Regions from separate parts of the Micromonospora sp. D93 genome, predicted to be linked through region 2. Evidence: riboswitches for the same ligand, from Rfam matches in the RefSeq annotation. Region 2 holds a riboswitch; the other holds the start of a gene.
What was found. A riboswitch is a leader RNA that binds a small molecule or an ion and turns the genes downstream of it on or off. The one in region 2 is predicted to bind cyclic di-AMP.
Positions count from the first base shown of each region.

Region 1 (4,820 bases), on a different contig from region 2:
CGGCACGTGCTCGGCTGGCTGGCGCAGCCGGATCGGCTGCGCCGGTACGCCGGGGGAATCCTCTCCTCGGCGGAGATCCGGCTGCTCAACGCCGCGTACCGGAACCTGGACTCGGCCGGGCTGACCATCGCCGACGTGGCGCTGTTGGACGAGTTGGACGCGCTGCTCGGTAAGCCCGCGCAGCCGGCTCGCGCGCGACGCGATCCGTTCCAGCTCGCCGGTGGCGTCCGCGAGTTGAGCACCCTCGGCGAACGGCAGCGGGCCGCCCGCGCGGCGGCCCGGGAGCGCCCGGAGGACTACCGGGAGTACGCGCACGTGGTGGTGGACGAGGCGCAGGACGTCTCGCCGATGCAGTGGCGGATGATCGGTCGGCGCGGCCGACTGGCCTCCTGGACCGTGGTGGGCGACCCGGCGCAGACCGCGTGGACCGGCGATCCGGAGGAGCTGAACCGAGCCCGGGACCAGGCGCTGGGCCGGCGTAAGCGACACGACTTCACGCTCACCACCAACTACCGCAACTCTGCGGAGATCTTCGCGGTGGCGGCGGCGGAGATCCGTCGGCTCTACCCCGACCTGCCGCTGCCGACAGCCGTCCGCTCCACCGGGGTCGAACCGGTCGAGCTGGTGGTACCCGCAACCGGGTTGGAGACCGCGACAGTGGAGGCCGCCGCCGGCCTGCTGGCCGAGGTGGAGGGCACGGTCGGGGTGATCACGCCGGTCCCCCGCCGCGACGAGGTCGCCGGTTGGCTCGGCGCGCTCGGCGCGCCGAGGTTGCAGGTGGTGACCAGCCTGGAGGCCAAGGGCATGGAGTACGACGGGGTGGTGCTGGTCGCCCCGAGCGAGATCCGGGCGGATCCGGGCGCCGGAGTACGCACCCTGTACGTGGCGCTCTCCCGGGCCACCCAGCGGCTCACCACCATCGACTCGACCGGCTGACCTGCGCGGACCGCCGTCGGTGAGAGGCGCTGCACATATACTTGCACACATAGCGATGTGAGCATACATTTGACCGGGTCCCGGCCAGCGACGGAAGGTGGTTCTCGTGGGCGCAGGTCATGACCACCACCATGGGTCCGTCGCCAATGCCGCACACCAGCACCGGGGTCGACTCTGGGCCGCATTCGGGCTGCTCGCCACCCTGATGGTGGTCGAGGCGGTGGTCGCCCTGCACACCGGCTCGCTCGCCCTGCTCTCCGACGCCGGGCACATGTTCACCGACGTGCTCGGCATCGGGATGGCGCTCGCCGCGATCACGGCGACCCGGCGGGCCACCGGCGACCCGCAACGCACCTTCGGGCTCTACCGACTCGAGGTGCTCGCCGCGCTGGCCAACGCCGTCCTGCTCTCCGGCGTCGCGATCTACGTGGTGATCGAGGCGATCCGCCGTTTCGGCGATCCGCACCAGGTCATCGCCGGCCCGATGCTCGCCGTGGCAGTGCTCGGCCTGCTCGCGAACATCGCCGCCTTCGCCCTGCTGCGCGCCGGGGCCCGGGAGAGCATCAACCTCCAGGGCGCCTACCTGGAGGTCCTCGGCGACCTGCTCGGCTCGCTCGGCGTCATCGGCGCGGCACTGCTCATCACCGTCACCGACTGGTGGTGGGCCGACCCCCTGGTCGCGGTCGCCATCGGCGTGTTCATCCTGCCGCGCACCTGGCGGCTGGCCCGCGCCGCCGTCCGCATCCTGGTGCAGGCCGCCCCTGAGCACCTCCAGGTGACCGCCGTGCACGACCGGCTGGCCGCGGTCCCCGGTGTCGTCGAGGTGCACGACCTGCACGTCTGGACGCTCACCTCGGGCATGGATGTGGCCTCCGCACACCTGACCATGGCACCTGGCGCGGAGGTCGGCGCGGTGCTCACCGCGGCGCGTACGGCCCTGCACGACGACTTCCGCATCGAGCACGCGACACTGCAGATCGAGCCCGGCGCCGCCTCCGGAGCGTGTGGCTCCATCGAATGGTGACGGGGCTTTTCGGAACATTGCTCGGCTTTCGCCGTAATTTTCCGTGGTGACGCACGCACCGTCCGTCACATTGGCTGCAGCGGCCCCATCGGCACCGGTAGGCTCGGTCCCGGCCTCCACCAGGCGGCGCCCTCCCGGCGCCGGTGGTGGTCGCCGCCTAATCGCCCAGCTGGGCGAACCGGGGAACCATGTTTCTGGGGTGCATCCGCGTCAGCGGTAGGGATCTTCCGTCCCGAACCCGTCAGCTAACCCGGTCGGCGGCTGACGGAAGGACATGCTCAGTGGCACCAGCACGACCACCCGCCGCCCGACTGGCGGCCCTGATCGTCGCGATGTTCGCCCTCGGCGTCGCGCTTCCGGCCGGCACCGCCTCGGCCGCTCCCCCAACCGGATCGCGGGCCGCCGCACCCGACTCCGACGAGGAGGGCGGCACCCCGGCGTTGCGCGCCCAACTCGAGGCAGCCAGCAAGGGCTACCTGGACGCGAAGCGCGCCCTGGACACCTCCGTACAACGGCAGCAGCAGCTCGCCACCCAGCTGAAGACCATCGAGGTCGAGATCGACCAGCGCAGCAGCAAGGTCGGCGAGATCGCCGGAGTGGCGTACCGCACCGGCCGGCTCGGCGCGATGTCGGCGCTGCTCAACAGCAACACTCCCGAAGGCTTCATGGACCGGGCGGCCGCGCTGGACGCGGTGGCCGCCAACGAGGACAGGGTGCTGGGCGACCTGCTGAAGAGCAAGGACCAGGCCAACCGCACCCGGGGCGCCCTGGACGGCGAGATCACCGAACAACGCAAGCAGGTCGCGGTGATGGCCAAGCGCAAGGATCAGGCCGAACGGGCCCTGACCGTGGCCACCGCGCCCAAGCCGCAGACCACCGCCGACACCGGCTCCAACCGGGGCACCTCCAGCGCCAACGCGAAGGCCGCACCGCGCAACTCGGACGGCTCCTGGCCCTCCGAGTCGTGCAGCGTCAACGACCCCACGCCGGCCAACGGCTGCATCACCCCGCGCACCCTGCACGCCCTCAACCAGGCCAAGGCCGCGGGCTTCACCCGGTACGTCTCGTGCCACCGCCCCAGCGGCTCTGGTGAACACCCGAAGGGTCGGGCCTGCGACTTCGCCGCACAGAAGAGCGGCTTCGGTGGAGCCGCCACCGGCGGCGACAAGACCTACGGCAACAACCTTGCCGCGTACTTCATCCGCAACGCGGACCGGCTCGCCGTGCTCTACGTGATCTGGTACAAGCAGATCTGGCTGCCCAGCAGCGGGTGGAAGTCGTACAGCGGGGCGCACGGCACCCCGTCGACCGACCACACCAACCACGTACACCTGTCGGTCTACTGACCCACGCGTCGTGATGCCTGTGAGCCATCGGTGATGACTCACAGGCATCACCTGCGTCCGGGCCGGGCTACGTCGCCGGACGTACCCCTGATGTCGTCGCTCGTCGGACGACCCGGCCGGGGCCGGCGGGCAGCATCGCGGTATGCCTCGGATCCGACCCCGCACCCGCAAGGCTCTGCTCACCCTGCACCTCGTCACCTCACTCGGCTGGCTGGGCACCGACCTGGTGCTGCTCACCCTCGGCATCGCCGTGCAGCGGGGTGCCGACCCGGGGGTGGTCTATCCGGTCACGGCCCTGGTCGGCACTGTGCTGTTCGCGCCGCTGAGCGTCCTGGTCTGGCTGATCGGAGTCGCCAGCTCGCTGCTCACCCCGTGGGGGCTGCTGCGCCACCGCTGGGTGCTGGTCAAGCTCGTGCTCACCACTGTGATGGTCGGGCTGGTGCTGTTTCTGCTGCTCCCGAACCTGCGCCACGCCGGAGCGGTCGGCGCCGCCCTGCCCACACGGGATCGCGCCGACCTGGTCATCGCGCCGGCGGTGTCGACCAGCCTGATGATCATCGCGACCGTGCTGTCCACGTACAAGCCGTGGGGCCGGCGCCGTCCCGCCGCCGGAACCACCCTCGCGGGCCGTGGCCGCACCACCTGATCACATCGGCCGTCGACCGCGCCGTGATCACACGCGACGCTTCCATGATCGCGCTGCAACCAGGATGTGAACACCGTTGCGTTAGGCGGAGTGGCTGTTCGTCAACCCCGCGCTGTTCCGTCGATCATGGACTTGTGGTGGGTGGCAAAGTGCCCGGATCGAGCCAAACCCGGCACCGTAACTCCATGATCGACGAGGGTGGGGTGCCCCTCTTCCGCGATCTTGCGTTTACTGTCGCGACACAAGAGGTCATTCGGCGCATATCGGCGACCGAAACTGCAAGATCGGCGCGGGCGGGGCGTTTCTGGACTGGCGGACCTGGGCTCACCGCGCCCTTGCACCCAGCAACCGCTCGCTAACGCAATTGTGTTGACCAGGATGTGGTGGCCTCCGGGCGCCGCGAGGCCACTACATCCACGATCGAGCACGATCATGAAGCGGGGCAACGGCCGGCGCGGCGGGCCGGCAGTGGAGCGCGGGCGGGGGTAGGCCGGCGGTGGAGCGCGCCGGACGGGCGGGGCGGGTCAGGCCGGGGGTGGGGGGGTGCCGGTGCGGTCGAGGGCCGCGCCCAGGCGGGTGGCCAGGGCTAGGTGAGCGGCCTGGGCCTGGCGAAACGCGTAGCGGAACAGCGGCGTCGGGGCGGTCAGGGTGATCTCGACGTCGATGCGGACCAGGCCGTCCGGCTCGGCGCGCAGTCGGGTGTGGTTTCGCACCGTGGTGGCCGGCCACTGGCGGGCCACCATGACGATCTCGTCGGCCTCGCTGATCAGCACGTCCGCGCGGTAGGTGGTCCGGAAGCGCAGCGGGCCGGCCGCCAACCGGTCGTTGATCGTGTAGCTGGCCTGCGCGCCGGGTCGGGGCGGCACCC
Region 1 is NZ_JAGPXW010000037.1:50,085-54,904, forward strand. Features, by position in the region: gene KBX71_RS29725 (AAA family ATPase) at 1-936, shown strand, start outside; gene KBX71_RS29730 (cation diffusion facilitator family transporter) at 1,043-1,960, shown strand; cyclic di-AMP (ydaO/yuaA leader) riboswitch at 2,105-2,236, shown strand; gene KBX71_RS29735 (coiled-coil domain-containing protein) at 2,242-3,306, shown strand; gene KBX71_RS29740 (hypothetical protein) at 3,449-3,952, shown strand; gene KBX71_RS29745 (SRPBCC family protein) at 4,477-4,820, opposite strand, start outside.
Region 1: another riboswitch for cyclic di-AMP. It lies ahead of KBX71_RS29735 (coiled-coil domain-containing protein); the one in region 2 lies ahead of KBX71_RS24380 (hypothetical protein).

Region 2 (4,820 bases):
GTCCCGCCGCGCTCGTCCGCCGACGGGGCGGCGGCGCCGTCGTGCCGGCTCTCGGCGACCGGGGCGGGGTCGACGACCCGGCCGACCCCGTACGTCGCGCCGAAGACCGCCGCCAGGCCGACGGCGAACCCGGCCAGTCTCGTCACCGTACGCACGCCGGCCCTCCGATCACGCGTCGACGAGGTCGTAGCCGGCCTCGTCGACGGCGGCCCGGACAACCGCGGTGTCCAGCGGCTGGTCGCTGCTGACGGTGACCCGGCCGGCCGCGAGGTCGACCTGGACCTCACGCACGCCCGTGATGGCGCCGACCTCGGCGCTCACCGCGCTGACGCAGTGCCCACAGGTCATGCCCTGCACCTGGTACGTGGTGTTGACCATCGGATCGTCTCCTTACGGTACCGGTACCCCGTGGGGGTATCTCATCAGACCACGACCGTACCATACCCCCTGGGGGTACGCTATCCTGGTCGACATGACCGCACCCACCCCGATCCGCGGATACACCGCCAGCAAGGACCAGCTGCTCGCGCGGCTCCGCCGCGTCGAGGGGCAGGTCCGGGGCATCGAGAAGATGGTCGACGACGACCGCTACTGCATCGACGTGCTCACCCAGATCTCCGCCATCCAGGCCGCCCTCGACAAGGTGGCCCTCGGGCTGCTCGACGGGCACGCCCGACACTGCATGCACGAGGGCGCCGCCGAGGGCCGGGCCGACGAGATGGCCACCGAGATGATGGCGGCGGTCGGCCGGCTCATGAAGCGCGGCTGACGGCCCGGGGGCCGCCGCGCGGGCTGTTCGACCGCCCGACACTCCGCCACGACCTGCAAGCCCCGGGTCGGCTGGCTAGCATCTCCCACGATGGTCTTCCGTATGCCGCTGCACAGTCGGGCACCGGCGACACCACCACGTGGCGTCGCCCCCGGCCGACCGAGCCGAGCACTGACCGTCCGTGATCAAGCGTTGATCAGGCAGCGATCCGCCCCGCCGTCCGCCGCGTTTCCCACCGAAACGGTGAACCGTCCGGCCCGCTGACCCGTACCACGCACCGGATCGTTGGGAGTCCCGCCTTGGCCGCCGACCACACTCACCCTGCTCCGTCCGCCCCACCACGGGTGCGACGGATCCTCGTCCTGACGGTCGTACCCCTCTTCGTCGCCACCGTGCTGGCCGCGGCGCTGCTCTGGCCGCGCGGCGGGTCACCGCAGACCGATGGTGGTGCGGACGTGCCGCGCTACCCCGGCACCGTCACCCGGGTGGTGAGCGAGCCGTGCCCGCCGGTGCCGTCGGTTCCCGAGGGCACGCCGAGGGTCGGCGACGGGCGGTGCGGCACCGTCGACGTCCGGGTGGACGACGGGCCGACCGCCGGCCAGCAGGTCCAGACGCCGGTGCCCGACGGACCCGGCGCACCCCGGGTCGAGGTCGGCGACGAGGTCATCCTTGTCGAACTGGCCGACCCGACCGATCCCACCACGAGCAACTGGAACATCGCCGAGCACCAACGCGGCACCCCGATGGTGTGGCTGGCGGTGGTCTTCGCGGCCGCGATCGTCGCGTTCGGTAGGTGGCGAGGTCTGGCCGCGCTCGCCGGGCTGGCCGCCAGCTTCGCCATCCTGCTCACCTTCGTGCTGCCCGGCATCGGCGCCGGCAGGTCACCACTGCTGGTGGCGGTGGTCGGCGCGGCCCTGATCATGTTCGTGGTGCTCTATCTGACCCACGGGGTCTCCGCACAGACCTCGGTCGCGGTGCTCGGCACCCTGGGCAGCCTGGTGCTGACCGGCGTGCTCGCCACCATCGCCACGGCCGCGACCCACCTCACCGGCTTCGGCAGCGAGGACGCCACCACCCTGTCGATGTTCCAGGGCGACGTGGACCTGCACGGTCTGCTGCTCGCCGGAATCATCATCGGATCGCTCGGTGTGCTCGACGACGTGACGGTCACCCAAGCGGCCACCGTCACCGAACTGGCGAACGCCAACCCCGGCCTGACCCGGTTGCAGCTGTACCGTGCGGCCACCCGGGTCGGCCGCGCGCACATTGCCTCCACAGTCAACACCATCGTGCTGGCGTACGCGGGCGCGTCGCTGCCCCTGCTGCTCCTGCTCACTGCCGACTCGCGGCCGATCGGGCAGATCCTCACCAGTGAGTTCCTCGCGCAGGAGATCGTCCGCAGCGCGGTCGCCACCCTCGGTCTGATCGCCGCCGTGCCGCTGACCACCGGGCTGGCCGCAGTGGTGACCGCAGCCGGCCGCACCGATGCGACGCCGTCCACCGATGCTCCCGCCCGGCGACCCCAGCCGGACCGCACCGAGGCACTCGCCGCACTCAGCTCACCGCGAACCGCCGGCTCCGACGAGCCGGACCAGCCGCGGACCGCACCCCCATCCCAGGCCACCGACAGGTGGCCGGAGTCGAACAGGAGCACGGATACGGCATGGTGACACTCCTCAGCGTGACCAGATCGGGCATCCACCCTGAGAACCACGTCACTGGTCACTCAACGCTATGGCGAAATGACGCTTTTGGTCGGCATCCAGGCGTAGCTCACCCGGTCGACTCTCGGGTAACCTCGCTGCCGGTTACCGATGAAGGCGCGAAGCGGCGCCTGCGGTGCCACCGCCCAATCGCCAACCGGCGAGCCGGGGACCCAGGTACCTGGGGTGAATCCGCGTCAGCGGTAGGGGCCACTTCCGCCCCGAACCCGTCAGCTAACCCGGTCGGCGGTCGACGGAAGGGAACATTGTGACGGCACCCCTACGCCGCTGGTTGACTCCCGTGGTGGCCGTGATCGCCGCACTGACAGTGCTCGCCGGGCCGCTCCCGGCGCACGCCGCCCCGACGACCCCCACACCGTCCGGGCACGAGGAGGACGGCGAGCCCAAGCTGCTCAACGACGTCATCGAGCAGGCCAACCGCGACTACTCCGCCGCGAAGTCCAAGCTGGACAAGTCCAAGAAGCGGCAGGGCGAGTTGGCGGCGGAGGTCGACCGGGCAAAGGCCGACCTGGACGCGTTGGCCCCGCAGGTCGCGCAGATCGCCGCCCAGGCGTACCGGACCGGCCGGATCGGAGCGGTCGCGCTGCTGCTGGAGAGCGACGCGCCCGACTCGTTCGTCCAGCGTGCCGGGATGCTCGACGAGATGAACATGGTCAACGAGAAGAAGCTCTCCGAGGTCAACGAGGTGAAGGCCCGCGCCGAGCAGGCCAAGCTGGCCCTCGACACCGAGGTCCGCGAACAGCAGAAGCAGACCGCCCTGATGGCGAAGCGCAAGAGCGAGGCCGACAAGGCGCTCTCCCTCGTCGGCGGCAAGGGTTTCACCGGCGGCCTGGTGGACGCCACCTCCAAGGTCGCGAAGATCGGCCCGGGTCGCACGGCCGACGGTGACTGGAAGCCCCAGTCGTGCAGCGAGAACGACCCCACCACGTCCGGTTGCATCACGCCGCGCACGCTGCACGCGTACAAGGAGGTCAAGGCGGCCGGCTTCAACCGGTTCGTCGGCTGCTACCGCTCCGGCGGGCCGTGGGAGCACCCGAAGGGCCGCGCCTGCGACTGGTCGCTGCAGAAGAGCGGCTTCTCACCGTGGCACAACAACGACACCCGGACGTACGGCAACAACGTCGCCGCGTTCCTCATCCGTAACGCCGACCGTCTCGGCATCTACTACGTGATCTGGAACCGGCAGATCTGGTTCCCGGCCACCGGCTGGAGTTCGTACAGCGGACCGTCGAACCACACCGACCACGTCCACATGTCGCTGCTCTGACCCGCACGATCCCGGTCGAGGGCCGTTCCGCGCGTGACGCGGAGCGGCCCTCGTCGCGTCAGACGGCGGCAGGGGCAGCCGGGTCGGTCGATTCGGCCGGGGCGTCCAGCGTCGCGAAGCCAGCCGGCACGGCGGCCACCGGGCGCACCGCTCCGGCCGCTAGCCGGTAGGACACGCCCACCACCGCACACCGCCCCCGCGCCACCTCCTCGGCCAGCACGGGGGACTGCCCGAGCAGCGTCTCGACGGTCTGTGCGATGTGGATGTCGACGATGCCGTCGATGTCGTCCACGCCCTCGGCCTCGGCCCGGCGCAGGCTGGGCAGCACGGCGTCGACCACCGCGCGCAGATGCCCACTCGGTGCGGTACCTGTCGCCGCGGACTCTCGGGCGGCCTGCACCGCACCGCACGAGTCGTGGCCGAGCACCACCACCAGCGGAGTGCCGAGCACGGTCACCGCGTACTCGACACTGCCGAGCACCTCGGGGCCGGCGGTGTGTCCAGCCGTGCGGACCACGAACAGGTCCCCCAGCCCCCGGTCGAAGATGATCTCGGCGGCCAGCCGGGAGTCGGAACAGCCGACGACCACCGCGAACGGGTGTTGCCCGTCGGCCACGGCGGCGCGGCGCCCGGCATCCTGGTTGGGGTGGCGGGGGGCGCCACTGACGAAGCGCCGGTTGCCGGCGACCAGCTCGGCGTACGCCAGGGTCGGCTCGCTGAGCGCGGACGCCCGGTCGGTGATCCGCTGCGAACCCGGCTGACCGCCGACGCTCCCGGTATGACTCATCCCGCACCTCGTCTCGACGCGTCTGACCTGGTCAAGCCGGCTCGCCGCCGGCCGGGTGGCGGGCGCTGGCTCGTGCTCCACCGTCACACGTACCGTAAGATGCGTCAAGATATGCGTGATTTAGATTTCATACGTTGACCCCGGCCGCCCCCTGGGCAACCGTGACGGGGCAGGGCGGACCAGACTCTCCCGAGGGCAGGCGGACACCCCGAAAGGCGGTCAGACGATGGCGAGCACGGTGACGGGCGACACCGACGGCGGGCGGAACTGGAC
Region 2 is NZ_JAGPXW010000025.1:35,377-40,196, reverse strand. Features, by position in the region: gene KBX71_RS24400 (hypothetical protein) at 1-155, opposite strand, end outside; gene KBX71_RS24395 (heavy-metal-associated domain-containing protein) at 169-378, opposite strand; gene KBX71_RS24390 (metal-sensitive transcriptional regulator) at 473-769, shown strand; gene KBX71_RS24385 (YibE/F family protein) at 1,069-2,439, shown strand; cyclic di-AMP (ydaO/yuaA leader) riboswitch at 2,606-2,736, shown strand; gene KBX71_RS24380 (hypothetical protein) at 2,741-3,760, shown strand; gene KBX71_RS24375 (carbonic anhydrase) at 3,819-4,547, opposite strand; gene KBX71_RS24370 (MarR family winged helix-turn-helix transcriptional regulator) at 4,774-4,820, shown strand, end outside.